2 regions of the Frigoribacterium sp. NBH87 genome follow, and region 2 is predicted to be linked to the other one. Evidence: predicted binding sites of a transcription regulator. Region 2 holds the regulator's gene; the other holds the start of a gene.
The links. The regulator LexA, encoded in region 2, represses DNA repair genes until DNA is damaged. The targets are predictions, from matches to a motif close to TCGAACANNTGTTCGA.
Positions count from the first base shown of each region.

Region 1: a site for LexA is predicted at 12,459-12,474, ahead of F1C15_RS00255 (DNA polymerase III subunit alpha). Genes of this name have one in related genera too.

Region 1 covers NZ_CP043650.1:41,457-55,890, forward strand. The annotation lists gene F1C15_RS00205 (stealth conserved region 3 domain-containing protein) at 1-1,095, shown strand, start outside; gene F1C15_RS00210 (NUDIX domain-containing protein) at 1,148-1,648, opposite strand; gene F1C15_RS00215 (oxygenase MpaB family protein) at 1,715-2,545, shown strand; gene F1C15_RS00220 (phosphodiesterase) at 3,612-4,574, opposite strand; gene F1C15_RS00225 (alcohol dehydrogenase catalytic domain-containing protein) at 4,813-5,988, opposite strand; gene rpmA (50S ribosomal protein L27) at 6,120-6,389, opposite strand; gene rplU (50S ribosomal protein L21) at 6,406-6,714, opposite strand; gene F1C15_RS00240 (hypothetical protein) at 6,781-7,497, shown strand; gene F1C15_RS00245 (TraR/DksA family transcriptional regulator) at 7,494-7,829, opposite strand; gene F1C15_RS00250 (glutathione S-transferase family protein) at 7,826-8,848, opposite strand; gene F1C15_RS00255 (DNA polymerase III subunit alpha) at 8,859-12,422, opposite strand; gene F1C15_RS00260 (FUSC family protein) at 12,529-13,842, shown strand; gene F1C15_RS00265 (aldo/keto reductase) at 14,038-14,434, shown strand, end outside.
Region 2 covers NZ_CP043650.1:727,445-741,878, reverse strand. The annotation lists gene F1C15_RS03435 (regulatory protein RecX) at 1-773, shown strand, start outside; gene miaB (tRNA (N6-isopentenyl adenosine(37)-C2)-methylthiotransferase MiaB) at 811-2,385, shown strand; gene miaA (tRNA (adenosine(37)-N6)-dimethylallyltransferase MiaA) at 2,387-3,298, shown strand; gene dapF (diaminopimelate epimerase) at 3,295-4,179, shown strand; gene F1C15_RS03415 (class I SAM-dependent methyltransferase) at 4,224-4,832, opposite strand; gene hflX (GTPase HflX) at 4,915-6,462, shown strand; gene lexA (transcriptional repressor LexA) at 6,586-7,272, opposite strand; gene F1C15_RS03400 (hypothetical protein) at 7,525-7,905, shown strand; gene F1C15_RS03395 (histidinol-phosphate transaminase) at 7,969-9,054, shown strand; gene hisB (imidazoleglycerol-phosphate dehydratase HisB) at 9,051-9,665, shown strand; gene hisH (imidazole glycerol phosphate synthase subunit HisH) at 9,662-10,297, shown strand; gene priA (bifunctional 1-(5-phosphoribosyl)-5-((5-phosphoribosylamino)methylideneamino)imidazole-4-carboxamide isomerase/phosphoribosylanthranilate isomerase PriA) at 10,428-11,174, shown strand; gene F1C15_RS03375 (SseB family protein) at 11,237-12,013, shown strand; gene F1C15_RS03370 (DUF1844 domain-containing protein) at 12,010-12,426, opposite strand; gene infC (translation initiation factor IF-3) at 12,710-13,336, shown strand; gene rpmI (50S ribosomal protein L35) at 13,339-13,533, shown strand; gene rplT (50S ribosomal protein L20) at 13,564-13,950, shown strand; gene F1C15_RS03350 (RNA methyltransferase) at 14,073-14,434, shown strand, end outside.

The sequences.
Region 1 (14,434 bases), 690 kb from region 2:
ACGACCGTCGAGCGCTACGGCCTCGAGTGGCCGACCCTCGAGCACATGTTCGACGACCACGCCACCGACATCACCTTCGACATCGACATCGTCTTCTCCTGGGTCGACGGCAACTCGGTCGAGTACCAGCGCGCCCGTGCCGCGCAGGCGAAGCGCCACGTCGTGGGCGAGGGCGACGACGCCCCGGCCCGGTTCCGCCAGATCGACGAGCTCAAGTACGCCCTCCGCAGCGTGTACATGTTCGCCCCGTGGGTCCGAAACATCTACATCGCGACCGACTCGCCGGTGCCCGAGTGGCTGGGCGACCACCCGCGCGTGCGCGTCGTGCGGAGCGAGGAGTTCTTCTCCGACCTGTCGTTCCTCCCCACGCACAACTCGCAGGCCGTCGAGTCGCAGCTGCACCACATCGAGGGGCTCAGCGAGCACTTCCTCTACTCGAACGACGACATGTTCTTCGGGCGCCCGGTCGCGCCGTCGATGTTCTTCTCGCCGGGCTCGGTGACGAAGTTCATCGAGGCCGAGACGCGCATCGGGCTCGGCGTCAACAACACCGAGCGCAGCGGCTTCGAGAACGCGGCCCGGGTGAACCGGCGCCTCCTGCAGCAGCGCTTCGGCAGGGTCACCACCCGTCATCTCGAGCACACCGCGGCGCCCCTGCGCCGCAGCGTCATGTCGGAGATGGAGCACGAGTTCGCGGACGAGTTCCGCGCGACCGCGTCGAGCCCGTTCCGGGCGAAGGAGAACGTCTCCGTGACGAACTCGCTCTACCACTACTACTCGCTGATGACGGGGCGCGCGATCGTGCAGGAGGCCGCCCGGGTCCGCTACGTCGACACGACGACGGTCGCCGACCTCGCCTCGCTCTCCGACCTGCTGAAGAAGCGCTCGTACGACTTCTTCTGCCTCAACGACGGCAGCTTCCCCGAGGTCACGGACGAGGAGCGCACGTCGACGGTCACCGACTTCCTCGAGCGGTACTACCCGTTCGCGGCCCCGTGGGAGAAGGCCGAGATGGAGCGCGTCGAGCGCGAGACGGCCGAGCAGCGTCGCCGCGTCCGCCGTGCGGGCGGCGACCAGGACCAGATCGAGGCGTAGCCCCGGGGAGGCGCGGGCCGGCACCCGCCGGCACCGCGCCTCCCGCAGGTGGTCACGCCGGGTGCTCGCCCCGCCGCACCTCGCCCGCCACGACGAACTGCGTGCTCGGGTCGCCCGACAGCGCGGCGTCGACGCGAGCACGCATGTCGGCGGTCATCGGCGGCAGGTCGCCGCGGGGGAACCACCGGGCCTCGGTGTTCTCACCGTCGGCCGGCGCGGGGTCGCCGCTCTGCCAGCGCATCAGGAACGTGTGGTCGAGGTAGCTCGCCTGGTCGCCGTTGCCGTAGACGATGCCCTCGGTCACCCCGAGGGCGGCGAGCCGCACGGGCACGACGTGGAGGTCGGCCTCCTCGAGCACCTCGCGCACCGCGGCGTCGGCGGGGTGCTCGCCCGGGTCGATGATCCCGGTGACGGGCGTCCACTCGCCCGTGTCGGAGCGGCGGACCATGAGCAGGTCGTCGCCCCGCTCGACGACGGCGGTGACGCCGGAGAGCCAGAGCGGCGCGGTGCCGATCGACTCGCGGAGGGTGAGGATGAAGTCGGGGACGGCCATGCCGCGAGCCTAGCGAGCACGTCGTCGAGGAGCCTGCCCGTGCCTCGCCGCGCGTAGGCTGACGGGATGACGGGCGACGACGTGCGGTGGGGGGCCGACGTGCGCTCGATCTCCGACATGGCGGGGGAGTCGCTGCTGCTCGGCGGCGGCGGCCGGGCCATCCTGCTGCAGCTCGCGAACCCGGCCGTGGGGCACGGGGTGGCCGACCACAGCGACTTCGTCGACCGGCCGCTCGCCCGCCTGGACGGCACGATGACCTACCTCTACGCCATCGTCTTCGGCACGCCCGACGAGGTCGCCTTCGTGCGGGCGCTCGTGGACCGGGCCCACCAGCCCGTCCGGAGCACCGCCTCCTCGCCGGTCGCCTACGACGCGGTCGACCCGCAGCTGCAGCTCTGGGTGGCGGCGACGCTCTACGACTCGGCGATCACGCTCTACGAACGCGTCCACGGGGCGCTGTCGCCCGAGGCGGCGGAGGCCGTCTACCGCGACTACGTGGTGGTCGGCTCGGCTCTCCAGATGCCGCCGGGGCTGTGGCCGGCGACCCGGGCCGAGTTCCGCACCTGGTGGGACGCCCAGCTCGCCGGGCTGTCCGTCGACGAAGTCACCCGCGACGTCGCGCACCAGCTGCTGCACCCGGTGAACGTGCCCGTGGCGCTCCGCCTGGCCATGCCGCTCGCGCGCCTCGTGACGGCGGGGCTGCTGCCGGCGACGGTGAGGGAGGCGTTCGGCCTGCCCTGGGGAGCGGTGCGGCAGGGCCTCTTCGACGTCGTCGTGGGCGTGAGCCGGGTCGTCGTGCCGCGGCTGCCCGCGCGGGTCAGGCACGTGCTGCGGGACCACTACCTGCGGCGGCTGCGGCGCTACATGGCGCAGCGGGGCACGGAGCAGGCCGGCTAGGGAGCCACACCGCGGGTCGCCTCGTCGTCCGTCGCTGCGTGGTGCCCCCTCGGCGTCGGTCGTGCCCGGCCCCGGCTCGTCGCCGCCGTCTGTCGCGGTGATGTCTCAGATCCCGAACGCCGAACGCCGAACGCCGAACGCCGAACTCCGAACTCCGAACTCCGAACTCTGAACGCCGAACTCTGAACGCCGAACTCTGAACGCCGAACTCTGAACTCTGAACGCCCGAATTCTGAACGCCGAACGCCGAACGCCGACCGCCGAACTCTGAACTCTGAACTCTGAACTCTGAACTCTGAACTCTGAACTCTGAACTCTGAACTCTGAACTCTGAACTCTGAACTCTGAACTCTGAACTCTGAACTCTGAACTCTGAACTCTGAACTCTGAACTCTGAACTCTGAAGTCTGAACGCCGAACGCCGAACGCCGAACGCCGAACGCCGAACGCCGAACGCCGAACGCCGAACGCCGAACGCCGAACCCCGAACCCCGAACCCCGAACGCCGGACGCCGGACGCCGAACCCCGGACGCCGAACTTGAACACGGAACGCCGAACGCCGAACGCCTAACGCCGGCATGAGGGCACGATCTGCCGCGTGACACGACCGCCGGGCGCACCGACCGTCGACAACTCCTGCGCGAGGTCGCCGGCGCGGCGACGGCAGCGGCGAGCTGGCCAGGGCGCAGGAGTTGCCGACGGGGCGCGCGTGAGCACGGCGCAGGGCCGTCGAGCCCGAGCGAGCAGGCGTGGGTCGGGAGGCGGAGCCGGGGGCCCGGGCGCGCCGACCGTCGACAACTCCTGCGCGACGTCGCCGGAGCGGCGACGGCAGCGGCGAGCCGGCCAGGGCGCAGGAGTTGCCGACGGGGCGCGCGTGAGCCCGGCGCAGGGCCGTCCGGCCCGAGCGAGGAGGCGCGGGTGCGGAGACGGAGCTGGAGACCCGAGCGGGACGTGTCGACAACTCCTGCGCGACGTCGCCGGAGCGACGAGGGCAGCGGCGAGTCGGCCAGGGCGCAGGAGTTGCCGACGGGGCCGACCCGACCGGCGGCGGCCGGCCGGCTCGCGTCAGAGGGTGTCGATGGGGCCGGTCAGCGCGAGGTCGCGCGTCACCACGGGCACCGGGGCGGTGTCGGTCCGGCGGTGCCGGGGCGCGGCCGGCGCGATGCGCACGCCCGCGAGGGCGAGGCGCTCCGCCGTCGACGACGGCGAGACGTACTCGCCGACCGTGTCGTACGAGCCGATCGGCACGACCGAGTGCACGACCGTGTCGGCGTACACGTGCACCAGGTTGTACGACTGCGCGCCGTCGCGGCCGCGCGTGCCGCCGACCGCGAGGTCCTGCGTGTAGCAGGTGGCCGAGGCCACCGAGACGGGGACGCCCGCGAACATCGCCGTGGTCGAGTAGTGCAGGTGCCCGGCGATGATCGACCGGACGTCGCTGCCCTCGACGACCTCGGCCAGCGAGGCCTGGTCGCGCAGCTCGACCAGCACGCTGAGGTCCTGCACGCTGGGCACCGGCGGGTGGTGCATGGCGATGACCGTGCCGTGCTCCGCGGGCGTCGAGAGCTCTTCGGCGAGCCAGTCGAGCTGGTCGCCGGTGAGCGCGCCGTGGTGGTGGCCCGGCACCGACGTGTCGAGGGTGATGATGCGCAGGCCGTTCACGTCGTAGACGAAGTCGACGGGCCGGTCGGAGGGCATCTGCCCGAAGAGCTGCTCGCGGAAGGCGCCGCGCTCGTCGTGGTTGCCCATCGCCCAGATGATCTGGGCTCCGAGGCGCGCCGCGACCGGCTCGAGCAGCGCCCGGAGCTTGCGGTAGGCCGCGGGCTCGCCCTTGTCGGCGAGGTCGCCGGTGAGGACGATCGCCTCCGGCCGCATGCCGGAGGCCTCGATCCCGGCGAGGATCTGGGCGAGGCGACCTTCGCTGTCGACGTCGCCGTAGAGGTCGGCGTCACCGCCGACGAGGTGGGTGTCGCTGAGGTGCAGGATGAAGTGGTCGGGCCTCGGGTGCTCGGCCGTCCGGAGATCCATGGTTCTCTCATTCACGTGTCGCCGACGACGGCCCCAGGACGAGGCCCTCGTTGTTCCTTCGTCACCAGTCCACCATTCGTTTGCTCCACGGCCGGTGAACGTCGGTGCGTGTTCGGGTGAACGGTCAGCGAACTGATCGGACACGTCGACGCCCCGCGACGCTACCGACGTGCGGAGGGCCCCGCCAAGCCCCAGGACGGGGCGGAGCGGGGCCCGGCGGTGACCCGGGGGAGTCGCGCTACGGCTTGAGCACCACCTTGATGCAGCCGTCCTCCTTCTTCTTGAACAGCTCGTACATCTCCGGCGCGCGGTCGAGGGGCACCGGGTGCGTGGTGAGGTCCTCCGTGCCGAGCGGGTCGGTCGGGTCCTCGACGAGGGGCATCAGGGTGTCCATCCACTGGTGGACGTTGCACTGGCCCATCTTGATGGTGATCTGCTTGTCGAAGAGGGTGAGGAAGGGAGTCGGGTCGGCCGTTCCGCCGTAGACGCCCGACAGCGAGACGGTGCCGCCGCGGCGGACGACCTCGAAGGCGAGGTGCATGGCGCTGAGGCTGTCGACTCCGGCCTTCTGCATGAGCGCCTGGCCGACCTTGTCGGGCAGCGCCGCGGCGAACTTCTGCACCATGCTGACGCCGCCGTGGTCGTGGGCCTCCATGCCGACGGCGTCGACGACGGAGTCGGGGCCGCGGTCGTCCGTCATGCCCTTGATGACGTCGGCGACGTCCTTCGTGAGGTCGAGCACCTCGACGCCGTGGCGCTCGGCCATGGCGCGGCGCTCGGGGACGGGGTCGACGCCGATCACCCGGAAGCCCTTGTGCACGCCGATGCGGGCCGCGAACTGACCGACCGGACCGAGCCCCAGGACGACCAGCGTGCCTCCCTCGGGCACCTGGGCGTACTCGACGCCCTGCCACGCCGTGGGGAGGATGTCGCTGAGGAAGAGGTAGCGCTCGTCGGGGAGGTCGTGCCCGACCTTGACGAGGTTGGCGTCGGCGCGCTGGATGCGCAGCTGCTCGGCCTGCCCGCCGGGCACCTGGCCGTAGAGCTTGGTGTAGCCGTAGAGGGTCGCGCCCGAGCCGTACTCGGTGACCTGCGTGGTCTCGCACTGCGAGAAGAGGCCGCGCTCGCACATGAAGCACTCACGGCAGGCGATGACGAAGGGGACGACGACGCGGTCGCCGACCTGGATGCGCGAGACGGCGGAGCCGACGGCGGTGACGACGCCCATGGTCTCGTGGCCGAGGACGTCGCCCTTGTCGAGGTAGGGGTCGAAGACGTCGTACAGGTGCAGGTCGCTGCCACAGATCGCGGCGGAGGTGACCTTGATCACCGCGTCGGTGGGCTCCGTGATCGTGGGGTCGGGCACCTCGGTGACGGCGACGTCGGCGATGGACTGGTAGGTGAGAGCCTTCATGCACCCCGTCTACGCCCGGCGGCAGGGAGCGGGCTGGCCCCGTGGGGTACAGGTGTCGCGGAGACGACGGAGGCGGCCGCCCCGACAGGGGACGACCGCCTCAGCTGTGCCGCAGGTGCGGCCAGGGGGTGCTACGCGTCGACGCGCACGGCGGAGGCGACGATGTTGACGACCTTGCGGCCGCCCTTGGTGCCGAACTCGACCGCGCCGGGGGCGAGGGCGAACAGCGTGTCGTCGCCGCCACGGCCGACGTTGGCGCCGGGGTGGAAGTGGGTGCCGCGCTGGCGGACGAGGATCTCGCCGGCGAGGACGACCTGGCCGCCGAAGCGCTTCACGCCGAGGCGCTGAGCGTTCGAGTCACGACCGTTGCGGGTGGACGATGCGCCCTTCTTGTGTGCCATGTGTGCTCAGCTCCCTTTACTTGGAGATCTTGGTGATCTTGACGCGCGTGAGGTCGGCACGGAAGCCCATGCGACGCTTGTAGCCGGTCTTGTTCTTGTAGTTCTGGATGACGATCTTCGGGCCGCGGAGGTCGTTGAGGACCTCGCCCTCGACCGTGACCGAGGCCAGGTCGTCGCCCGAGAGGACGGTGTCGCCGTCGACGTGCAGGACGGGGACGAACGAGACGGTGTCGGACGTGTTCGCCTTGAGACGGTCGACGGTCAGGATCGTCCCGACCTCGACCTTCTCCTGACGACCGCCGGCACGCACGATTGCGAAAGCCATGGGATCTCCTTGGTGCAGCTAAGTGTGAGGTGCCCGCGTTCGGGCAACTTGGATAGTCTTTCACAGATGTCACGACCGATCAAACTTCAGCGCCCGCCGCGGTTCACCGCGGAGATCGTCGCCGACGCCCGACAGCGGCTGCTCGACCTGCTCGACGACCTCGACGGCCTCACCTCCGAGCACGCCGACGACATCGAGGTGTGGGGCTCGGCCGTCACGACCGCCGGGTGGGAGATCGCGACGCTCGGCCAGTGGCTGGGGCTGGAGGGCGAGGCGGTGCTGCTGCTCGGCGGCGCCTCCTACCCCGAGATCGCCGAGCACCAGGGCACCAGCGCCTCCGCCGTGTACGCCCGCGTCGGCCGCTCGCTGACGCTCGCCCCCTACGCCCACGCCTCGGGGGCGGACGGCGGCACCACGAGGGTGTCGGCCGACGACCTCGAGCAGGCGCGGTCGGACTACCGCGCCGACCGCGCGGGCGCCGAGGGGGAGGACGTCGAGGAGGCGGGGGTCGGCTCGGGCGCGTCGCTCGCCGACCGCATCCCCGAGGTCCTCCGCGCGGGGCCGCTGTCGACGACCGCGCTCGTGGCCGCGCTGCCGGGCTACCGCCGCAGCAGCGTGCTCTCGACCCTCAGCGTGCTGACACGCCAGGGGAGGCTCGAGCGGGTCGGGCACGGCGTGTACGCGGTCGCCGGGGCGGCCGCGGCCCCGCAGGCTGAGCACGGCCCCGGCGAGGCCGGTGCCAGCGGGCCGGGCACCGGCGAGCCCGGCCCCGCCACGAGCTAGCGCGCGCAGTCGATGCAGAGCCGCGCCGTCGGGCGGGCCGTGAGCCGTGCCTCGCCGATCCGGGCCGAGCACCGCTCGCAGCGGCCGAACGTCCCGTCGGCGAGCCGCCGCAGTGCAGAGTCGGCGTCGGCGACCCGCTCGAGGGCCGACCGGCGCACCGCGTCGAGCTGCGACCGCTCGTAGGCGATCGTCGACCCCTCTGGGTCGTGCTCGTCGTCGACGTTGGCTCCCTCGCGGGCCGCGGCCACCGCCTCCATGTCCTGTCCGAGGCGCGCGGCCAGGGCGAGCGCGTCGTCGCGGGTGGCGCGCAGCTGGTCGCCCGGGTCGGTCACGCGACGAGCGGCGGCACCTGCTCGCCCTCGCGCGGCGGGGGCGGCGGGGTGCCGTCGCCGAAGGGCCGGCCGCCGAGCTCCTCGCGCCCGTGGGCGGTCAGCCAGCCCGACGGGTCGGGGCCGGCGGGCACGATGCCGGTCGGGTTGATGTCGCTGTGCACGACGTAGTAGTGCGCCTTGATCTGCGCGAAGTCGATCGTGTCGCCGAACCCGGGGGTCTGGAACAGATCTCGGGCGTAGGCCCAGAGCACCGGCATCTCGGTGAGCTTCGAGCGGTTGCACTTGAAGTGCCCGTGGTACACCGCGTCGAAGCGGGCGAGGGTGGTGAAGAGGCGGATGTCGGCCTCGGTGATCGTGTCGCCGACGAGGAACCGCTGACCCTCCAGGCGCTCGGACAGCCAGTCGAGGCGGGCGAACAGCGTGTCGTACGCCCGCTCGTAGCTCTTCTGCGACCCGGCGAACCCCGCGCGGTAGACGCCGTTGTTGACGTCGCGGAACACGACCGCGTTCACCTCGTCGATCTCGGCCCGGAGGTGCTCGGGGTAGAGGTCGGGCGCGCCCTCGCGGTGGTGCTCGCGCCACTCGGTCGCGAAGTCGAGCGTGATCTGCGGGAAGTCGTTGGTGACGACCTTGCCGCTCGGCACGTCGACGACCGCGGGCACGGTGATGCCGCGGGCGTAGTCGGGCGTGCGGGCGAAGAAGGCCTCCTGCAGGCGCTCGATGCCGAGCACGGGGTCGCGGCCGTCGGGGTCGAGGTCGAAGGTCCAGCTGCGGGCGTCGTGGGTGGGGCCGGGCAGGCCGAGCGAGATGACGTCCTCGAGGCCGAGGAGGCGGCGCGAGATGACGGTGCGGTTGGCCCAGGGGCAGGCGCGGGCGGCGACCAGGCGGTAGCGGCCCGCCTCGACGGGCCAGCCGTCGACGGCGTCGCGCGTGATCCTGTCCTCGATGTAGTTCGTGTCGCGGGTGTACTCCTGGCCGGGCTCGACGTACGTGCCCTTCGCCTGCTGGTCGTCGCTCATGCCCGCCACCCTACGCAGGGGCGTCCGAGAGGTCTGGCAGCTCGGCGCCCCCCGGCCCGGAGGCGGCCGAGGCGCGGCTCGCCTGCCAGTCGCGCCACATCGCCTTCAGGTCCCAGGCGTTCTCCGCCTCCAGCGAGATGCCCTTCTCCCCGGTGCGCCGGGTGCGCCCCTGGATCAGCATGAGCTTGGTGCCGAAGAGCAGCGAGCCCGCCCGCGACTGGGCCTCCTCGAAGAAGGTCGCGTCGGCGCAGCCGGTGCCGTCGTCGAGGCTGATGAAGACGACCCGCTTGCCGCTGCGCATGGGCGGCGTCTGCGTGGCGATGCGGATGCCCGCGACGAGCACGGTCGTGCCGTTCCAGTGGTCGCGCAGGTCGGCGGCCCGCGTGACCCCGAGGTCGTCGAGCATGGGCCGGTAGCTCTCGACGACGTGCTCGCTGACCTCCATCGAGAGGATGTCGAGCTCGTCGCTGACCCGGTCGCGGAGGCTGACGTCGGGGGTGCCGGTCGGCACCTCGGCCGAGTCGTCGACGCTGAAGTCGAGCTGGTTCTCGACGTCGGAGGCGCGGGGCCGGGCGGTGCGCTGGGTCAGCGACCGCACACGGGCCAGCACGTCGCCCCGGGTGCGGCCCGGGCCGGCCAGCGAGTCGAGCGCCCCGACCTGCGCGAGGCGCTCCACCAGCCGCCGTGACGGCGTCGCTCGCTGCCAGAAGTCGGTGATGGAGTCGTAGGGCCGGCCCACGACGATCCGCGCGAGCTCGGCGTCGGTGATGCCGTGCACGTCGGCGAGCGAGAGCCGGATGCCGAGGTCGCCGGGGCGGCTCGGGGCGATCGGGGTCGCGGGGGCGCGCACGCGCTCGACGCTGTAGACGTCGGTCGACTGGTTGACGTCGAGCGGCAGCACGGGCACCCCCATGCGTCGTGCCTCGGTGAGCAGCAGCCGCTTCGGGTACATGCCGGGGTCGTGGGTGAGCAGCCCCGCGAGGAACTCCGCGGGGTAGTGGGTCTTCAGCCAGGCGCTCTGGTAGGTGGGCAGGGCGAATGCCGCTCCGTGCGCCTTGCAGAAGCCGAACGAGCCGAACCCCTTGAGCACCGCCCAGATCCGGTCGACCTGCGCGTCGGTGAAGCGCCTCCTGCCCCGCTCGTCGACGTTGGCCCGCGTGCGGCGCCGGAACTCCACCTCGAGGTCGTCGTCGGCGCCCTTGCCCATGTGCCGGCGGAGCTCGTCGGCCTCGGCGAGCGACACCTCCATCGTCGCCTCGAGGATCCGCAGGACGTGCTCGTGGTAGATCACGACCCCGTAGCTGTCGTCGAGGAACGACGCGAAGCTCGGGTGCAGGTAGTCGGGCTGCTGGAAGCCGTGCTTGGTGTCGAGGAAGGGCGCGACCATGTTGCCCTTCATCGGCCCGGGGCGGAACAGCGAGATGTCGGCGATCAGGTCGCTGTAGCGGTCGGGCTGCATCTTGCCGATCAGCTCGCGCTGGCCCGGGCTCTCGATCTGGAACATGCCGAGCGTGTGCGTGGTGCGGATGGCCTCGAAGGTGGGCTCGTCGTCGTGGGGGATCTCGTCGAGCTCGACCCGCCCCTCGCGGTTCACGTAGGGGACGTCGACCGAGAGGCCGCCCGCGACGGCCGCCCGGGAGCCGTTGACCCGCTCGATCTCGTCGAGGGCGTAGGCCATCGAGCTCTGCATCCGGACGCCGAGCACGTCGAGCTTGAGGAGGCCGGCGTCGTTCATGTCGTGCTTGTCGAACTGACTCATCGGCAGGCCGATGCCGCTCGGCTGCACGGGCGTCGTGCTGAGCAGGTCGGAGTCGCCGAGGATCACGCCGCACGGGTGCATCGAGATGTGCCGGGGGAGCCGGTCGAGCCGCTCGGTCAGGTCGACGAGGAGGTCGATCTGGCCGTTCTGCCGCGCGAGGTCGGCGATGGCGCGCAGCTCGGGCTTCTCCGCCATGGCGGTGCGGAGGTCACGGGCGTTGGACCGCCAGACGTTGTTGGCGACCATGTCGATCTGCTCGTCGTCGAGGCCGAGCGCCTGGCCCGCGTCACGGACGGCCCCCCGGCCCCGGTAGGTCGACTGCATCGACATGAGGGTGACCCGGTTGCTGCCGTAGCGGTCGAAGATCGCCCGGTAGATCTCGTGCCGCCGGGCCGACTCCACGTCGATGTCGATGTCGGGCAGGGTCTCCCGCTTGTTGCCGAGGAACCGCTCGAAGAGCAGGTCGTGCTCGATCGGGTCGACGTTCGAGATGCGCAGCAGGTAGGTGACGAGGCTGCCCGCGCCCGACCCCCGGGCGGCGTTCCTCACCCTCATGTCGCGCATCAGCTGCGAGACGTCGGCGACGGTGAGGAAGTAGCCCGCGAAGCCGAAGCCCGAGATGATGCCCAGCTCGTAGCGCATGCGCTCCTCGACGGTGCGGCGGAGGCCCTGGCCCGCGTGCCCGAAGCGGGCCGTGACCCCCGCCTCCGCCCGGCGGAGCAGCACCTGATCGGGGTCGCCCTCGACGCCGATCGCGCTCAGCTCGGGCACCTTGGGCTGCCGCCAGCGGAGGTCGGCGTCGGGGTCGAGCCGGCAGCGGTCGGCCAGCCGCTCCGTCGCGGCGAGCATCTCCTCCGCCGCCCGGCGCGACAGCGACGAGGCGTCGGCGACGAGGTGGGCGATCGCCCGCATCGCCGCGCCCTTCTTCAGGGTCGCCTGCGCGTTGGGCTGCGGCGTGAACGAGCCGAGCGGTGCCAGGTGGCCCGCCGAGTCGAGCACGTCGGCCGTCACCGCGCCGTCGGCGTCGAGGTAGCGGACCGCGTTGGTCAGCACCGCCGGCACCCCCACGTGCTCGGCGAGCTCGAGCATCCGGGCCGCGTGCCGCACGCTCCGGCTCTCGCCGGGCTCGGTGAGGTGGCAGACGACCTCGACGACGACGCCCCCGGGCAGCTCGCGGGCCCAGTCGGCGAGGGAGGCGGCGGCCGCGGTGCTGCGCCCCTCGCGCACCAGCCGGCCCACGTCGGAGTCGGGGCCCAGCAGCACGGTGGCGGAGGCGCCCTCCTCGCCCCGCAGGAACGCCCGCAGCCGGGAGCGCCCGATGGTCGCCGTGCTGTTGGCGCTGCCCGCCGCCCGGCGCGTGGCCCGGCCGTGCGCGGCGCTGATCAGGCGGCAGAGCGACGCCCAGCCCTCCCCGGCCCGGCCCTCGCCGGAGCCGTGGGCGAGCACGACGACCCGGTCGACCGGGGCCGCGGCGGAGGCGGCCGTCCGGCTGCCGGCCGCCGTGGTCGTCGACGCCTCGGCCCGGTCGTCGGCACAGCCCAGCTCCACCCCGACGATCGGATCGATGCCCGCCGCCGTGGTCGTCGACGCCTCGGCCCGGTCGTCGGCACAGCCCAGCTCCACCCCGACGATCGGATCGATGCCCGCCGCCCGGCAGGCCCCGATGTGCCGGATCGCGCCGTAGAGCCCGTCGCGGTCGGTGATCGCGAGGGCGTCGGCCTCGTCGGCCGCCGCCCGCTCGACCAGCTGGGCCGGCGGGGTCGTGCCGTGGTGAGCGCTGAACGAAGAGGCCACGTGGAGGTGGGTGAAGCGCATGGTCGTGCTCCGAGTCGGGACCCCGGCCAGGTCTGGTCGAACGTGTGTTCGATCAGTGTACGTCCTCGGCCGGGCCGCGCCGCCGCCGGGCTGTCATCATCGGTGCATGCCCGATCGACGCCCGAGCGGCTCCCGCCCCGACGTCCGGGCCGACGTCCGCACCGCCTCGCGGTGGGCGCGCGTCCTGCTCGGCCAGCCGCGCCTCCTGCTGGCCGTGAAGGCGGCGCTCGCCGCGGCCCTCGCCTACTGGCTGGCGCCCCACGTGCCCGGCGTGGCGGCCGAGTACCCGTACTACGCCCCGCTCGGCGCGGTGATCGCGATGTACCCGACCATCAAGGCGTCGCTCCGCCAGGGGGTGCAGACCCTGCTCGGCCTCGTCGTGGGCATCGTGCTGGCCACGGTCGTCTTCTCGCTCCAGGAGGGGCAGCCCGGCGTGCTCGCCGTCGCGGCGGTCGTCGGCGTGGGGACGCTGCTCGCGGGCATCCGCCGGCTCGGCGCCGGGCGGGACTGGGTGCTCACGGCCGGGCTCTTCGTGCTGCTGCTCGGCGGCAGCGCGACCACGGAGGGCGACCAGGCCGACTACTCGACGGGCTACGTCATCCAGGTCGCGGTCGGCGTGGTGGTCGGGCTCACGGTCAACTACCTGCTCGTGCCGCCGCTCTACGCCGGGCGGGCCGACGAGCGGCTGCGCTCGCTGCAGGCATCGCTCGCCGACCGCACCGACGACGTCGCCGCGGTCTTCGAGGCCCGCTGGCCGCTGGAGGGCGACGACTGGGAGCGCCGCGTGGCCGAGCTGCCCGGCACCCTCCGCCGGGTCCGCGACGCCGTGCAGTACGCCGACGAGTCCCGCCGGCTCAACCCGCGCTGGAAGCTCCGGCGCCGCGACCTCGGCCAGGAGTACGCCGACCTCGTCGTCTTCGAGCGCGTGGGGTTCCACCTCCAGGACATGGCCGAGGTCTCCGGCATCCTGGGGCGCCGCATCGGCCGCCAGATCGGGATCGTCGAGGAGCTCGCGCCGGTCGTCGCCCGCGCCGCGCACGCCGTCGCCGAGGTCGTCCGGCTCCGGGGCGGCGACGACGTCGACGCGTTCGTCGAGGCCCGGCGCCGGGTCGCCGACCTCTGGGAGGCGATCGACGAGCACCGGCACCTGCCCACCACCGAGACCAGCGGGGGCGTCTCGATCGCCGTGTCGATGGGCCGGATCATCGCCGCGCTCGACCCCGACGACACCACGGCGCCCCGACCCGACGACGACGAGGGGGAGGCCGACGAGGGCGGGGGAGGCGCGGGGAGCGACGCCGAGGGCGGCACCGGCCCCGCCGACGGCCGCGCGGGCGAGGAGCCCACCGAGGGCGGCACCGACAGCACCGGCCCCGTCGACGACCCCACCGCGCCCCGCGACACCGAGCCCCGCCGGTGAACGTGCTCCCCGCGGGAGCAGTACGGTTGACCGGGCACCGGCGCCCGAGCGCGACGCGCTGCCCTCCCCGGGCGGCCCCGCGGGGGCCGGGAATGGTCCGCCGCCCGTCGCGTTGACCCACCGGGGCCCCCAGCACACCGGCGCGGACGCGCTCGTCGTCCGCAGCTCTCGGCCCGCCATCGAGGAAGGACGACCATGACTACCGACACCACGTCCCCGTCGGCGGCTGCCTCCGGGCAGTTCACCATCGGAGGCGACCTCCCCGTCACCCGCCTCGGGTACGGCACCATGCAGCTCACCGGCGAGGGGGTCTGGGGCCAGCCCCGCGACCACGACGAGGCCGTCCGGGTCATCCGCCGGGCCGTCGAGCTCGGCGTGACCTTCTTCGACACCGCCGACTCCTACGGCCCCGACGTGGCCGAGCCGCTGCTGCGCGAGGCCCTGCACCCCTACGGCGACGACGTCGTCATCGCCACCAAGGCCGGCCTCACCCGCCCGGGCCCCGGCGACTGGCGGCCCGTCGGCCGCCCCGAGTACCTCCGCCAGCAGGTGGAGATGAGCCTCCGCATCCTGGGGCTCGACCGCATCGACC
Region 2 (14,434 bases):
CCGACGCTGTCGACGGCGCTCCCGCCGTCGACGAGGCGAGCCTCGGGGAGGGCGACACGGCGTCGACTCCCGGTGATCCCGTCGCCGAGACCGCCGAACGGCTGGCTGCGATCAGCGCCCACTGGTCGGCCCCGACGTCGCCGGAGCCGACCGCGGAGGAGCCGCCGGCGTTCAGCTCGCCCCGCAGCCGGTCACGGCTCCGCGCCGTCGAGCCCACGATCGTTCCCGACGCGGACGCGACCGAGCAGGAGCCGGAGCCCGAGCCCGAGGACCTCGACGCCCAGCAGCGACGTGCCGAGAACGTCAGCCTCCACGCCCTGTCGCGCCGCGGCGTGTCCTCCGCCGAGATGACGACGCTGCTCCGCAGCCGTGACCTCGACGAGGAGATCGTGCTGGGCGAGGTGGCTCGCCTGGAGGGCGTCGGGCTGCTCAACGACCGCGAGCTCGCCGAGAACCTCGTCCGCTCCAAGCAGGAGCGCAAGGGGCTCGGTCGGGGAGCCGTGACGTCGGAGCTCCGGCAGCGCGGGCTCGACGCCTCGGTCGTCGAGGAGGCCCTGGCCGACATCGACGACGACGACGAGCAGTCCCGGGCCGACGAGTGGGCCCGCAAGCGCGTCGGGTCCCTCCGCGGGCTCGACCACGCCACCGCCGAGCGACGCCTGAACGGGTACCTGATGAGGCGCGGCTACCGCTCCGACGTCGTGCGGCGTGCGATCGAGAAGGTGCTGCCGCGCGGTGGCAGCCCTCGGGGCGGCGGCGTCCGCTTCGAGTGACCGAGGGGGCGGGGGCGCCGATCTACACTGGGTCACCATGACGACGGTCACCTCCGCCCCGCTCCCGGCCGCTCCGGCGGAGGTCCGTCCGCGCACCTACGAGGTGCGCACCTACGGCTGCCAGATGAACGTCCACGACTCTGAGCGGCTGCGCGGCTCGCTCGAGGCGTCCGGCCTCGTCGCAGCCCCGGAGGGGGCGGAGGCCGACGTCGTCGTCATCAACACCTGTGCGGTTCGCGAGAACGCCGACAAGAAGCTCTACGGCACGCTCGGGCAGCTGGCCGGGGTCAAGCGGAAGCACGCCGGCATGCAGATCGCCGTCGGCGGCTGCCTCGCCCAGAAGGACCGCGCGGCCGTCCTCGAGGCCGCGCCCTGGGTCGACGTGGTCTTCGGGACCCACAACACGGGCTCCCTCCCGGCCCTGCTCGAGCGCGCGCGGCACAACGACGAGGCGCAGGTCGAGATCCTGGAGTCCCTCGAGGTCTTCCCGTCGACCCTGCCGACCAAGCGCGAGTCCACGCACAGCGGCTGGGTGAGCATCTCGGTCGGCTGCAACAACACCTGCACCTTCTGCATCGTCCCGACCCTGCGGGGCAAGGAGCGTGACCGGCGGCCCGGCGACGTCCTCGCCGAGGTCCGGTCGCTCGTCGACGACGGCGTGATCGAGGTGACCCTCCTCGGCCAGAACGTCAACAGCTACGGCGTCGAGTTCGGTGACCGGCTCGCCTTCTCGAAGCTGCTGCGGGCGGTGGGCCAGGTCGAGGGCCTCGAGCGAGTGAGGTTCACGAGCCCGCACCCGGCGTCGTTCACCGACGACGTCATCGAGGCGATGGCCGAGACGCCCACCGTCATGCCGCAGCTCCACATGCCCCTCCAGTCCGGCTCCGACCGGGTGCTGCGCGCCATGCGACGGAGCTACCGCAGCGAGAAGTTCCTGGGCATCCTCGACCGCGTCCGTGCCGCGATGCCGCACGCGGCGATCAGCACCGACATCATCGTGGGCTTCCCCGGCGAGACCGAGGCCGACTTCGCCGAGACCCTCCGGGTCGTCGAGGAGGCGCGGTTCGCGTCCGCCTTCACCTTCCAGTACTCGGTGCGGCCCGGCACCCCGGCCGGCGAGATGCCCGACCAGTTGCCGAAGGCCGTCGTGCAGGAGCGCTACGAGCGTCTCGTCGCCCTGCAGGACTCCATCTCCGCCGCGGAGAACCGTGCCCAGGTCGGGCGGCTCGTCCAGGTCATGGTCGCCGCCGGCGAGGGCCGGAAGGACGCGGCGACGCACCGGCTCTCCGGCCGCGCCGAAGACAGCCGCCTCGTGCACGTCGAGGTGCCGCGCGGCGCCGAGGTCCCGCGTCCCGGCGACGTCGTCTCGGTGCAGGTCACCGACGCTGCGCCGTTCTACCTGATCGCCGACGCGGGCCCCGGCCGCCCCTGGAGCCTCCGCCGCACGCGGGCGGGCGACGCGTGGGACCGCGCCCAGGCGGCGTCCTGCGGTGTCCCCGCGACCGTGGGGGGCGCCTCCGGCACGACCGCCGCGCCGCGCGTGTCGCTGGGCATCCCGACGCTCCGGGTCGCGACGACGCCGATCTACAGCACGACCGACGACCTCCGCTGACGTGCTGGTCGCGATCGTCGGCTCGACCGGCACGGGGAAGTCCGCGTTCTCCCTCGACCTCGCCGAGGCCCTCGCCGCCCGCGGGGCGGCGGCGGAGGTCGTCAACGCCGACGCGATGCAGCTGTACCGCGGCATGGACGTCGGCACGGCGAAGCTGCCCCCGGCCGAGCGCCGGGGAGTGCCGCACCACCTCCTCGACGTCCTCGACGTGACGGACGAGGCGAGCGTCGAGTGGTACCAGAAGGAGGCGCGCGCGGCCGTCGACGCCGTCCTGGCCCGCGGCGCCGTGCCCCTCCTGGTGGGCGGCTCCGGGCTGTACGTCTCGAGCGTGCTCTACGACTACCGCTTCCCCGGCACCGACCCGGTCGTGCGGGCGCGGTTCGAGGCGCTGGGCGAGAGCGGGGGGCCGCGGGCGCTCCACGCGCTGCTCCGCGAGACCGACCCCCGCGCGGCCGAGTCCATCGGCCCGCACAACGCCCGACGGCTCGTGCGGGCGCTCGAGGTGGGGGAGATCACGGGGGAGCCGTTCTCCGCCTCCCTGCCCGACGAGGCGCCCCGGTGGCGCGACTCCCACGTGGTCGGCCTCCGCGAGGAGCGCTCCGTCCTCGTGCAGCGGCTCGACGAGCGCGTCGACGCCATGTGGGCGGGCGGGCTCCTCGACGAGGTCGCGCACCTCACGACGCTCGGCCTCGACCGGGGCGTCACCGCCCGCCGGGCGATCGGCTACGCGCAGGCTGCGGCGCAGCTGCGGGGCGAGGTCGACCAGCAGGAGGCGGTGGAGACCACGCAGGCCCTCACGCGTCGCTACGCCCGCCGCCAGGTCAGCTGGTTCCGCCGCCTGCCCGACGTCGACTGGTCGGAGACGGGGGAGGCCGGGGCCGTCGAGCGGGCCGTCGCTAGACTCCTCGGGTGACTACCACCCTGCAGTTCACCAAGGGCCAGGGCACCGGCAACGACTTCGTGTTGTTCACCGATGCCGACGCCGAGGTCGACCTCGACCCCGTGACGATCCGGGCGCTGACCGACCGCCACTTCGGCGTGGGCGGCGACGGCGTCATCCGGGCCGTGAAGACGGCGTCGCTGCCCGGCGGCGCCGCGCCCTTCGTCGACGACGGCGCCGGTTCCCCCGAGTGGTTCATGGACTACCACAACGCCGACGGCAGCGTCGCCGAGATGTGCGGCAACGGCATCCGCGTCTACGTGCGCTACCTGCTCGAGCGCGGCCTCGTCGAGCTCGCCGAGGGCGAGCGCCTCGCGATCGGCACCCGCGCCGGGGTCCGCTGGGTCGAGCGGTCCGTCGACGGCTTCCGCGTCGACCTCGGGGCCTGGCGCCTCGACGACGCCGAGCCGACCGTGCGCGCCCGCGAGCTGCACGCCGCGCGCCCCGGCCTCTCGCTCTCCGTGGGCAACCCCCACGTCGTCGTCGCGCTGGCCGGCGACGCCGAGCTCGACGCGGTCGACCTCGGCTACGCGCCGATGCTCGACCCCGTGCCGAGCGACGGCGCCAACGTCGAGTTCGTCGTCCCCTCCGACCCTCTGGTCGTCGACGGCGTCGGCCGCATCCGCATGCGCGTCCACGAGCGCGGCAGCGGCGAGACGCTCTCCTGCGGCACCGGCGCGGCGGCCGCGGCCCTCGCGACCCGCCACTGGGCGGGCACGGGCGCCCCGGCGTCCTGGCTCGTCACGGTGCCGGGCGGCGTGGTCGGCGTCCGCGTCACGGAGCACCCCGACGGCGAGCACGTCTCGCTGAGCGGGCCGGCCGAGCTGGTCTACAGCGGCGCCCTGACCCTCTGAGGCGCAGCGCTCCCTCGCGGGGGCCGACCCGCGCCTCCCCGGGGTCAGCTGCGGGTGGCGCGGAGGATGCGGTACCCCTTGCTGGTGGAGGCGCGGTGCACGTCGACGACGTCGCCCATGGTCTCGCCGATCCAGCGCTGCAGGGAGTCCGCGCCGAGGTTCTTCTGCACGACGAGCCAGGCGTCGGCCCCCTCCTCGAGCCGGGGGAGCCAGCGCTCGAGGATGCCGTGCAGGTCGGCCTTGCCGACGCGGATGGGCGGGTTCGACCAGATGGTCGCGAAGCGGACGTCGTCGGGAACATCGTCCGGGGTGACGGCGTTGACGTTGTGGAGGCCGGCGGCCCGGGCGTTCTCGCGCACGAGCTGCAGGACCCTCTCGTTCACGTCGACGGCCCACACCGTCGCGTCGGGTGACATCAGCGCGAGGCTCAGGGTGACGGGCCCCCATCCGCACCCGACGTCGAGGAGGTCGCCCACCGGGGGCGGCGCCGGGGTGCCGGCCAGCAGCACCGACGTGCCGGGGTCGACCCGGCCGGGGCTGAAGACGCCCGCGGCCGTCGTGATCGAGAGCTCACGGCCCGCGAGGGTCGCCGTGATCGTGCGACGACGCAGCTCGCTCTCCGGGTTCGGGGAGAAGTAGTGCTCGCTCGACATGACCCACAACCTACCGAAGATGCAGGGCCCGCCCGTCCGGGCGCCCTGCGACCTGCCTGACGAAAGGGCTACGATCACACCGATGACAGACACTCCCTCCACCCCGCTCGACGCCGAGCAGGGCGACCAGCTGCCCGAAGACGTCGTCGCCCGGGTGCTGGAGCGCGCGGCGGCCCGCTCCTCCGCGTACACCGTCTTCTCGCCCGCGCAGGCGATCCAGACCCGCTCCCTGGCCGACGCCGGCTCCGACGGCGAGCAGCTCGACCGTGACGACCGCGCCGCGCTCCGGCGCGTGGGCGGCCTGTCGACCGAGCTCGAGGACGTCACCGAGGTCGAGTACCGCCAGCTGCGGCTCGAGAACGTCGTGCTGATCGGCGTCTGGTCGCAGGGGTCGCTCGGCGACGCCGAGAACTCCCTGCGAGAGCTCGCCGCCCTGGCCGAGACCGCCGGTGCGGTCGTGCTCGACGGCCTCCTGCAGCGGCGTCCGAACCCCGACCCCAGCACGTACCTCGGCAAGGGCAAGGCGGAGGAGCTCCGGCAGACCGTCGCCGCGCTCGGCGCCGACACGGTCATCGCCGACACTGAGCTCGCGCCCAGCCAGCGACGCGCCCTCGAGGACGTCGTGAAGGTCAAGGTCATCGACCGAACCGCGGTGATCCTCGACATCTTCAGCCAGCACGCCAAGAGCCGCGAGGGCAAGGCGCAGGTCGAGCTCGCGCAGCTCGAGTACCTGCTGCCCCGCCTCCGTGGCTGGGGCGAGTCGATGTCGCGCCAGGCCGGTGGCCAGGTCGGCGGCGCCGGTGCCGGCATGGGCAGCCGTGGCCCCGGTGAGACGAAGATCGAGCTGGACCGTCGCCGCATCCACACGCGCATGGCGCGCCTCCGTCGCCAGATCAAGGAGATGAAGCCGGCGCGCGACGCCAAGCGCGCGAACCGCGACCGCAACGAGGTGCCCTCCGTCGCGATCGCGGGCTACACGAACGCCGGCAAGAGCAGCCTGCTGAACCGCCTGACGAGCGCGGGCGTCCTGGTCGAGAACGCCCTGTTCGCGACCCTCGACGCGACCGTGCGCAAGAGCACGACGCCCGACGGCCGCCCGTTCACGTACGTCGACACGGTCGGCTTCGTGCGCAACCTGCCGCACCAGCTCGTCGAGGCGTTCCGGTCGACCCTCGAGGAGGTCGCCGCGAGCGACGTCATCGTGCACGTGGTCGACGGCTCGCACCCCGACCCGGCCGCGCAGCTGGCGACCGTGCGCCAGGTGATCTCCGAGGTCGACGGCCACGACATCGCCGAGGTCGTCGTCTTCAACAAGGCCGACCTCGTCGACGCCGACCAGCGGCTCGTGCTGCAGGGCCTCGAGCCCTCGGCGGTCTTCGTCTCCGCCCGGACGGGCGAGGGCGTCGACGAGCTGCTCGACCGCGTCGCCGGCCTCCTGCCGGAGCCCGAGGTCGAGGTCGACCTGCTCGTGCCGTACGACCGCGGAGAGGTCGTGGCGCACCTGCACGACGCGGGCCGCGTCGTCTCGACCGACTACGAGGAGGCCGGCACGCGCCTCCACGCCCGGGTGTACCCGAGCGACGTGGCCGCCCTGGCACCGTTCGTGCAGCCGGCGGTCGCCCGGCGCTGAGCGCCGGCCCTCCGCCACAGCACGAAGGCCCCCTGCCGTCTCGGCAGGGGGCCTTCGTCGTCGTGGTCGACGGTGGTGCAGGAGTCGCGGGTCGTGCCGTCGAGGCCGCCGCGACCCAGCCCGCTACACCGAGCGCAGCACCGCCACGACCTTGCCGACGATCTGGGCGTGGTCGCCCAGGATCGGCTCGAAGGCGCTGTTGCGGGGGAGCAGCCAGGTGTGGCCGTCGCGCTGGCGGAAGACCTTGACGGTCGCCTCGTCGTCGAGCATCGCGGCGACGATGTCGCCGTTCTCCGCGCTCTGCTGCTGGCGGACGACGACCCAGTCGCCGTCGCAGATGGCGGCGTCGACCATGGAGTCGCCGACGACGCGCAGCATGAAGAGGTCGCCCTTGCCCACGAGCTGGCGGGGCAGGGGCATGACGTCCTCCACCTGCTGCTCGGCGGTGATGGGCACGCCGGCGGCGATCCGGCCGACCATGGGCACGTGGGCGGTGTCGCCGTCGTCGCTGCTGGTGAGGATGGTGGTGACGGGAGCGGAGGGGGCCGACTCGTCGGCGAGCACCTCGAGGGCGCGGGGCCGGTTCGGGTCGCGGCGGATGCGGCCGGCGAGCTCGAGCTGGTTGAGCTGGTGCGTGACGCTCGACAGCGAGCGGAGGCCGACCGCGTCGCCGATCTCGCGCATGCTCGGCGGGTAGCCGCTCTGGGCGATGCTCGCCTGGATGGCCGCCAGGATCGACTCCTGCTTCGCCGTCAGTGCCTTGCGGGAGGGGGCCGTCACGGCCGCGCTCGCGCGCTGCGGGTCGCTCATCTGTCTCCTGACGTCGGATGTCGGTGGTCGCTGTTTGACTCCCACCATCGATCGAAACCGTATCCGATGACGACGCCCCAGCCACACACCTGTTCGAGTGTGTCGCAGATCCGGAGGGCATCGGAGGGGGATGAGGGGTTGAATCGACCACGGATCGAATGTATGTTCGGAACACGTCTTCGTGTCCGGCATTCCCGGCCGAGTGCCGGGCACGAATTCGCAGTCTTCTCTCGCGGTGAAAGGACCCACCCCATGAGCGCCATCATCAGCAGCATCAGCATCGCCCCCAGCATCGACGGCACCCCCGCCGCCACCCCCGTCCGCACCCGTCTCCGCATCACGCGCCGCGGGCGTCGCGTCGTGGCCGCCACCGTCGCGCTGGGCGTGGCGGGCATCGTCGGCGGCGTCCTGCTCGCCGGCCCCGGGGCGCAGGCCTCGGACAGCTCGGCCGCCGTGGCGTTCGAGCACGTCACGGTCGAGGGCGGCGAGACGCTCTGGCAGGTCGCCCACGAGATCGCCCCCACGAAAGACCCGCGCGACGTCGTCAGCGACATCGTCCGGCTGAACGCCCTCGGCAGCGCCGAGGTCAGCGCGGGGCAGACCCTCGCCGTCCCGACGAAGTACTCCGACTGACCCGTCGGCAGCGGCCGTCGTCCCGGTGACGGTCGGGGCGCGCCTCGCGCCTACCATGGAGGGGTGTCCTTCAGTCTCGACGACCTGCCCCTCCGCGACGACCTCCGCGGCCTGACCCCGTACGGCGCCCCCCAGAAGAAGGTGCCCGTCGCCCTCAACGTCAACGAGAACACGCATCCCGTGCCCGCCGACGTGGCCCGCGACATCGTCGCGTCGATCGCCGAGGCGCTGCACGAGGTCAACCGCTACCCCGACCGTGAGTTCACGGCCCTGCGCGAGGCGCTGGCGGCCTATCTCGGGCACGGCGTCACGCCTGAGCAGATCTGGGCGGCGAACGGCTCGAACGAGGTCATCCAGCAGCTGCTCCAGGCGTTCGGCGGCCCCGGTCGTTCCGTCCTCGGGTTCCCGCCCACGTACTCGATGCACTCGATCATCACCGTCGGCACCGGCAGCACCTGGGTCGAGGGTCGCCGCGACGAGGGCTTCGGCATCTCGCCCGAGACCGCCGTCGCCGAGATCGAGCGCGTCCGCCCCGACATCGTCTTCTTCTGCGGCCCCAACAACCCCACCGGCACGCCCCTCGACCTCGCCACGGTCGAGGCGGCCTACGACGCGACCGACGGCATCGTCTTCGTCGACGAGGCCTACGCCGAGTTCATGCCGCCCGGGCAGCCGACGGCGTTGACCCTCCTCGAGGGGCGTCCGCGCCTCGTCGTCTCGCGCACGATGAGCAAGGCCTTCGCCTTCGCCGGGGCCCGCGTCGGGTACCTGGCCGCGCACCCGGCCGTGGCCGACGCGCTCCGTCTCGTCCGCCTCCCGTACCACCTCTCCTCGTTGACGCAGGCCGCCGCCGTCGCGGCCCTCCGTCACGCCGACGAGATGCTCGCCATGGTCGACGACATCCGGGGCCAGCGCGACCGCATCGTGCGCGAGCTGGCCGCGATGGGCTACGAGCCGTGGCCGACCTGGTCGAACTTCGTCCTGTTCGGCGGCGTCGACGACCCCTCCGACGTCTTCGAGCGGCTCCTCGAGCGCGGCATCATCGTGCGCGACCTGGGCATCCCCGGCCACCTCCGCGTGAGCGCCGGCACCGAGGCCGAGACCACCGCGTTCCTCGACGCCCTCCGCGACATTAGGCTCTCCTCGTGACCGATCAGCGCGCCTCCCGCACCGCCTCCCTGACCCGATCGACGAGCGAGTCGAGCGTCGCCCTCTCGCTCGACCTCGACGGCACGGGGCGGTCGACCATCTCGTCGTCGGTGCCGTTCTTCGACCACATGCTCACCGCGCTCTCGAAGCACTCGCTGATCGACCTCGACGTGACCGCCACCGGTGACACGCACATCGACGCGCACCACACGGTGGAGGACATCGGCATCACGTTCGGCACCGCGCTGCGCGAGGCCCTCGGCGACAAGTCGGGCATCTCGCGCTACGGCGACGCGCTCGTGCCGCTCGACGAGGCCCTCGTCCAGGCGGTCGTCGACGTCTCGGGTCGCCCCTACCTCGTCCACACCGGCGAACCCGCGGGCTTCGAGCACCACCTCATCGGCGGGCACTTCACCGGTTCGCTCGTGCGGCACGTCTTCGAGGCCATCACCGTGCACGCCGGCATCACCGTGCACGTCCGCGTGCTGGGCGGGCGCGACCCGCACCACATCGCCGAGGCCGAGTTCAAGGCCTTCGCACGGGCGCTCCGCCAGGCCGTCGAGCCCGACCCCCGGGTCTCGGGCGTGCCCTCGACGAAGGGCTCGCTGTGACGGCGCGGCCGACCGTCGCCGTGCTCGACTACGGCAGCGGCAACGTGCACTCGGCCGTCAAGGCGCTCGAGCTCGCGGGCGCCGACGTCGAGCTGACCCGCGACCGCGGTCGCGTGCAGTCGGCCGACGGCCTCTTCGTGCCCGGCGTCGGGGCCTTCGGGGCCGTCATGAGCCAGCTCGAGTCGGTGGGCGGCGGCGAGCTGATCGACCGACGCCTCGCCGGCGGTCGCCCCGTGATGGGCATCTGCGTCGGCATGCAGGTCTTCTTCGAGGGCGGCGTCGAGCGCGGCACGACCACGGGCGGGCTCGGCGAGTGGCCGGGCGTCGTCGACGAGCTCAAGGCCGACGTGCTCCCGCACATGGGGTGGAACACCGTCGACGCCCCCGAGGGCAGCGTCCTCTTCGACGGGGTCCGCGACGAGCGCTTCTACTTCGTGCACTCGTTCGCCGCGCAGGAGTGGACGCTCGACGTGATCCGCCCGTTCCCCGAGCCGCACGTCACGTGGGCCGACCACGGCGGACGGTTCGTCGCGGCCGTCGAGAACGGCCCGCTCTGGGCGACCCAGTTCCACCCCGAGAAGTCGGGGCAGCCCGGCATCCGCCTCCTGTCGAACTGGCTCGGCACCCTCTGACCCGGCGCGACGGCCGGCCGGGCCCGACCGCCCGGCCGGCCGCCGCCTCCATCCCGACCCCGCCCCGAGAGGCGCGTCGTCCCGACGCGACGGGGGCACGATCCCGCGGCCACGCCGCGAGGGAGACAGCATGAGCGAGTTCTGCACCACCCCCGGCCTGACCCTCTTCCCGGCCGTCGACGTCGCCGGTGGCCAGGCCGTCCGCCTGACCCAGGGCGAGGCCGGCACCGAGACCGGCTACGGCGACCCGGTGGCCGCGGCGGACGACTGGAAGGAGCAGGGCGCCGAGTGGCTGCACCTCGTCGACCTCGACGCGGCGTTCGGGCGCGGCGACAACCGGTCGATCATCAAGAAGGTCATCCGCCAGGTGAAGGGCATCAACGTCGAGCTCAGCGGCGGCATCCGTGACGACCGCTCGCTCGACGACGCGCTGAGCACCGGCGTCAAGCGCATCAACCTCGGCACCGCGGCTCTCGAGAACCCCGAGTGGGCCGCGCACGTCATCGCGGAGTACGGCGAGGCCGTCGCCGTGGGCCTCGACGTGCGCGGCACGACGCTGGCCGCGCGGGGCTGGACGCAGGAGGGCGGCGACCTCTGGACCGTCCTCGCCCGCCTCGAGGACGCCGGCTGTGCGCGCTACGTCGTCACCGACGTCACGAAGGACGGCACGCTCCAGGGCCCGAACGTCGAGCTGCTGAAGCAGGTGACGGAGCGCACGGAGAAGCCCGTCATCGCGAGCGGCGGCATCTCGAGCCTCGACGACATCGCGGCCCTCCGCGAGCTCGTGCCCCGGGGGGTCGAGGGCGCCATCGTCGGCAAGGCCCTCTACTCGGGCGCGTTCACGCTCGGCGCCGCACTCGACGTCGCCTCGGCGTGACGTCGGAGGGTCCTGGCCACGGCGCGGCGCACGCGGGGCGCAACGACCACGACGGGCGTCCCGTGCCCCCGGTCGACAGCGCCGGCCGCCCGTGGGCGGGCCGCACCTTCCAGCACCACGACACGGCCTACGCGGGTGACGACGGCTCGGCCGACCCGCGCCTCCTCGAGGCCCTGACGCGGTTCCACGCGGGGGAGGCCGACGAGGTGGCGGTGGTGGACGCCCTCCGCCCCGCCCGGCTGCTGATCCCGCTCGTCGCGGTCGCCGGCGAGGAAGGGCTGAACGAGCACGGCGTCGTCGTCGACAAGACGCAGGAGCTCTCGATCGTCACGGTCGCGGGCCCCGACGGCCGCGACGTGCTGCCGGCGTTCACGTCGGTGGACACGCTGCGGGCCTGGGACGCGAGGGCGCGCCCCGTTCCCGCCGACGCCCGGCGCATCGCCCTGGCGGCGGCGGCCGAGTCCACCGACCGGCTCGTGCTCGACCCCGGCTCGGCGACGGAGTTCGGCCTGCGGCGGCCGGCCCTGTGGGCCGTCGCGCAGGACGAGCGCTGGCTGCCCAGCCACCAGGACCCGGACGTGCTCCGGGCGTTCCTGGCGGCGTCGACCTCCGAGGAGGCGCTGGTCACGCTGGCGGTCGCGCCCGGCTACCGGTCGGCGCGGCTCGGCCCGCCCGAGCTCGTCGTGCAGCTCGGTGTCCGGCCGGGTCTCGACCAGGAGCAGCTCAGCGCCGTGCTCGGCCGCCTGCAGGCCGCCTGGTCGGCCGACCCCGTCATCGCGGAGCGGGTCGACGGCATGGCCGTGAAGGTCGTCGCCGCCGGCGGGCCGCCCCGGCCCTAGTTGACCGGGCCGGTGAGCTTCTCGCCGGGGCCGGCGCCCACCGCGTCGGGGATGGCGCTCGCCTCGCGGAAGGCGAGCTGCAGCGACCGGAGCCCGTCCCGGAGGGCCCGGGCGTGCTGGTCGCCGATCTCGGGCGCGCTGGCCGTGACGAGCCCCGCGAGCGAGGTGATCAGCTTGCGGGCCTCGTCGAGGTCGGTCTGCGCCTGGGGGTCGTCGGCCAGGCCGACCTTGACGGCGGCGGCGCTCATCAGGTGGACGGCGACGGTGTTGATGACCTCGACGGCGTTGACCTCGGCGATGTCGCGCACGGCGTCGTCGGCGCCGCCCGTCGCCGACGGGGCGGTGTCGTCGGCGAAGCGGTGGGTGTGCGCGTCGTCGGAGGCGGCGGCGGTGTCTCGGGGGGAGTGGCTCACGAACTGATCCTCTGCTAAAGTCGTCAAGGCTCGGAGCGTCTGCTCCGTGCGAAAGTGGAGATTCTCCCACCCGCGCTCGACCGTTACACGAGGTTACCGGGTTGTTGGCACCCCGTCGGTGTCCGTCCGATGCTCACCTGCCCCGCAGGTGGCTCAGGTCGGAGACAGGCAGCCAGGGTGCAGTGGTCCTGTCGCGCCGTGAGGCGTGTGGGCCACGAACCTCCTCTTTCCCCGCCGTGTCACCGACGCGGTGGTGTCGGAAGCATCAACAGAGGAGTTCCGCATCAGCGATCCCCGTACGAACGACCGCATCCGCGTCCCGGAGGTCCGCCTCGTCGGCCCCGCCGGAGAACAGATCGGTGTCGTCCCCATCGCCATGGCCCTGCGGCTCGCCGCCGAGGCCGAGCTCGACCTCGTCGAGGTGGCCCCCAACTCGAAGCCTCCCGTGGCCAAGATCATGGATCACGGGAAGTTCAAGTACGAGGCTGCGCAGAAGGCGAAGGAGGCGCGTCGCAACCAGGCGAACACGATCCTCAAAGAGGTCCGTTTCCGCCTGAAGATCGACAAGCACGACTACGAGACCAAGCGCAAGCGCGCCGAGGGCTTCCTCCAGGGCGGCGACAAGGTCAAGGCCATGATCCTGTTCCGGGGTCGCGAGCAGTCGCGTCCCGACCAGGGCGTCCGCCTCCTGCAGCGCTTCGCGGAGGACGTCGCCGAGCTCGGCAGCGTCGAGTCGACGCCCACCATCGACGGCCGCAACATGGTGATGGTGATCGGTCCGCACAAGAACAAGTCCGAGGCCAAGGCCGAGGCGGAGGCCCGCAAGGTCGCCGCCAAGGGCCCGAAGCACCCGACGTCCGACGAGGCGCCGGCCGACGCACCGGCCGCGCCCACAGAAGAGAGCAAGTAGAGATGCCCAAGCAGAAGACCCACTCCGGCGCCAAGAAGCGCTTCAAGGTCACCGGTTCCGGCAAGATCATGAAGCAGCAGGCCGGCATGCGCCACAACCTCGAGGTGAAGAGCGCCAAGCGCAAGGCTCGCCTGAACAAGGACCAGGTGCTCGCCCCCGCCGACGCCAAGGTCGCCAAGAAGCTTCTCGGTCACTGACCGCTGACACGAACGTAGAGGAACAAGAAAATGGCAAGAGTCAAGAGAGCGGTCAACGCCGCCAAGAAGCGTCGCGTCGTCCTCGAACGCGCCGAGGGCTACCGCGGTCAGCGTTCGCGCCTGTACCGCAAGGCCAAGGAGCAGGTCACCCACTCGCTCGTCTACTCGTACCGTGACCGTCGTGCTCGCAAGGGCGAGTTCCGTCGCCTGTGGATCCAGCGCATCAACGCCGCGTCGCGCGCGAACGGCCTGACCTACAACCGCCTCATCCAGGGCCTCGCCCTGGCCGGCATCGAGGTCGACCGCCGCATCCTCGCCGAGCTGGCCGTCAACGAGCCCGCCACCTTCGCGTCGATCGTCGCCACGGCCAAGGCCGCGCTGCCCGCCGACACGTCGGCCCCCAAGGCCGCCGCCTGATCCACCGCGTCACCTGCACCGCCCGAGAGGCCCCGACAGCACCGCTGTCGGGGCCTCTCCCGCGTCCGCGGCGCGACGGCGCCGCCGCCGTCACCGGCCGGGTCGTGTGGCACAGTGGTGGCGTGCGCAGCCCCCTCCTCGACAACCCCCGTTCGCCCCGAGTCCGAGCGGTGGCGAAGCTCGCCAAGCGCGACGCCCGCACCGACACCGGCCTCTTCCTGCTCGAGGGCCCCCAGGCGGTCTCCGAAGCCCTGGCGTGGCGACCCGAGCTGCTCGTGGAGCTGTTCGTCACGCCCACCGCGCTCGAGCGTCACCCCGCCCTGGGCGAGGCCGCGGAGGCGGCGGGCCTGGAGGCGGAGTTCGTCACGGAGGCCGTCCTCGACGTCATGGCCGACACCGTGACGCCGCAGGGCGTCGTCGCGGTGTGCAAGCAGTTCCCGGTCAGCGTCAAGGACGTCTTCGCCGACACGGGGGAGGGCGGGCC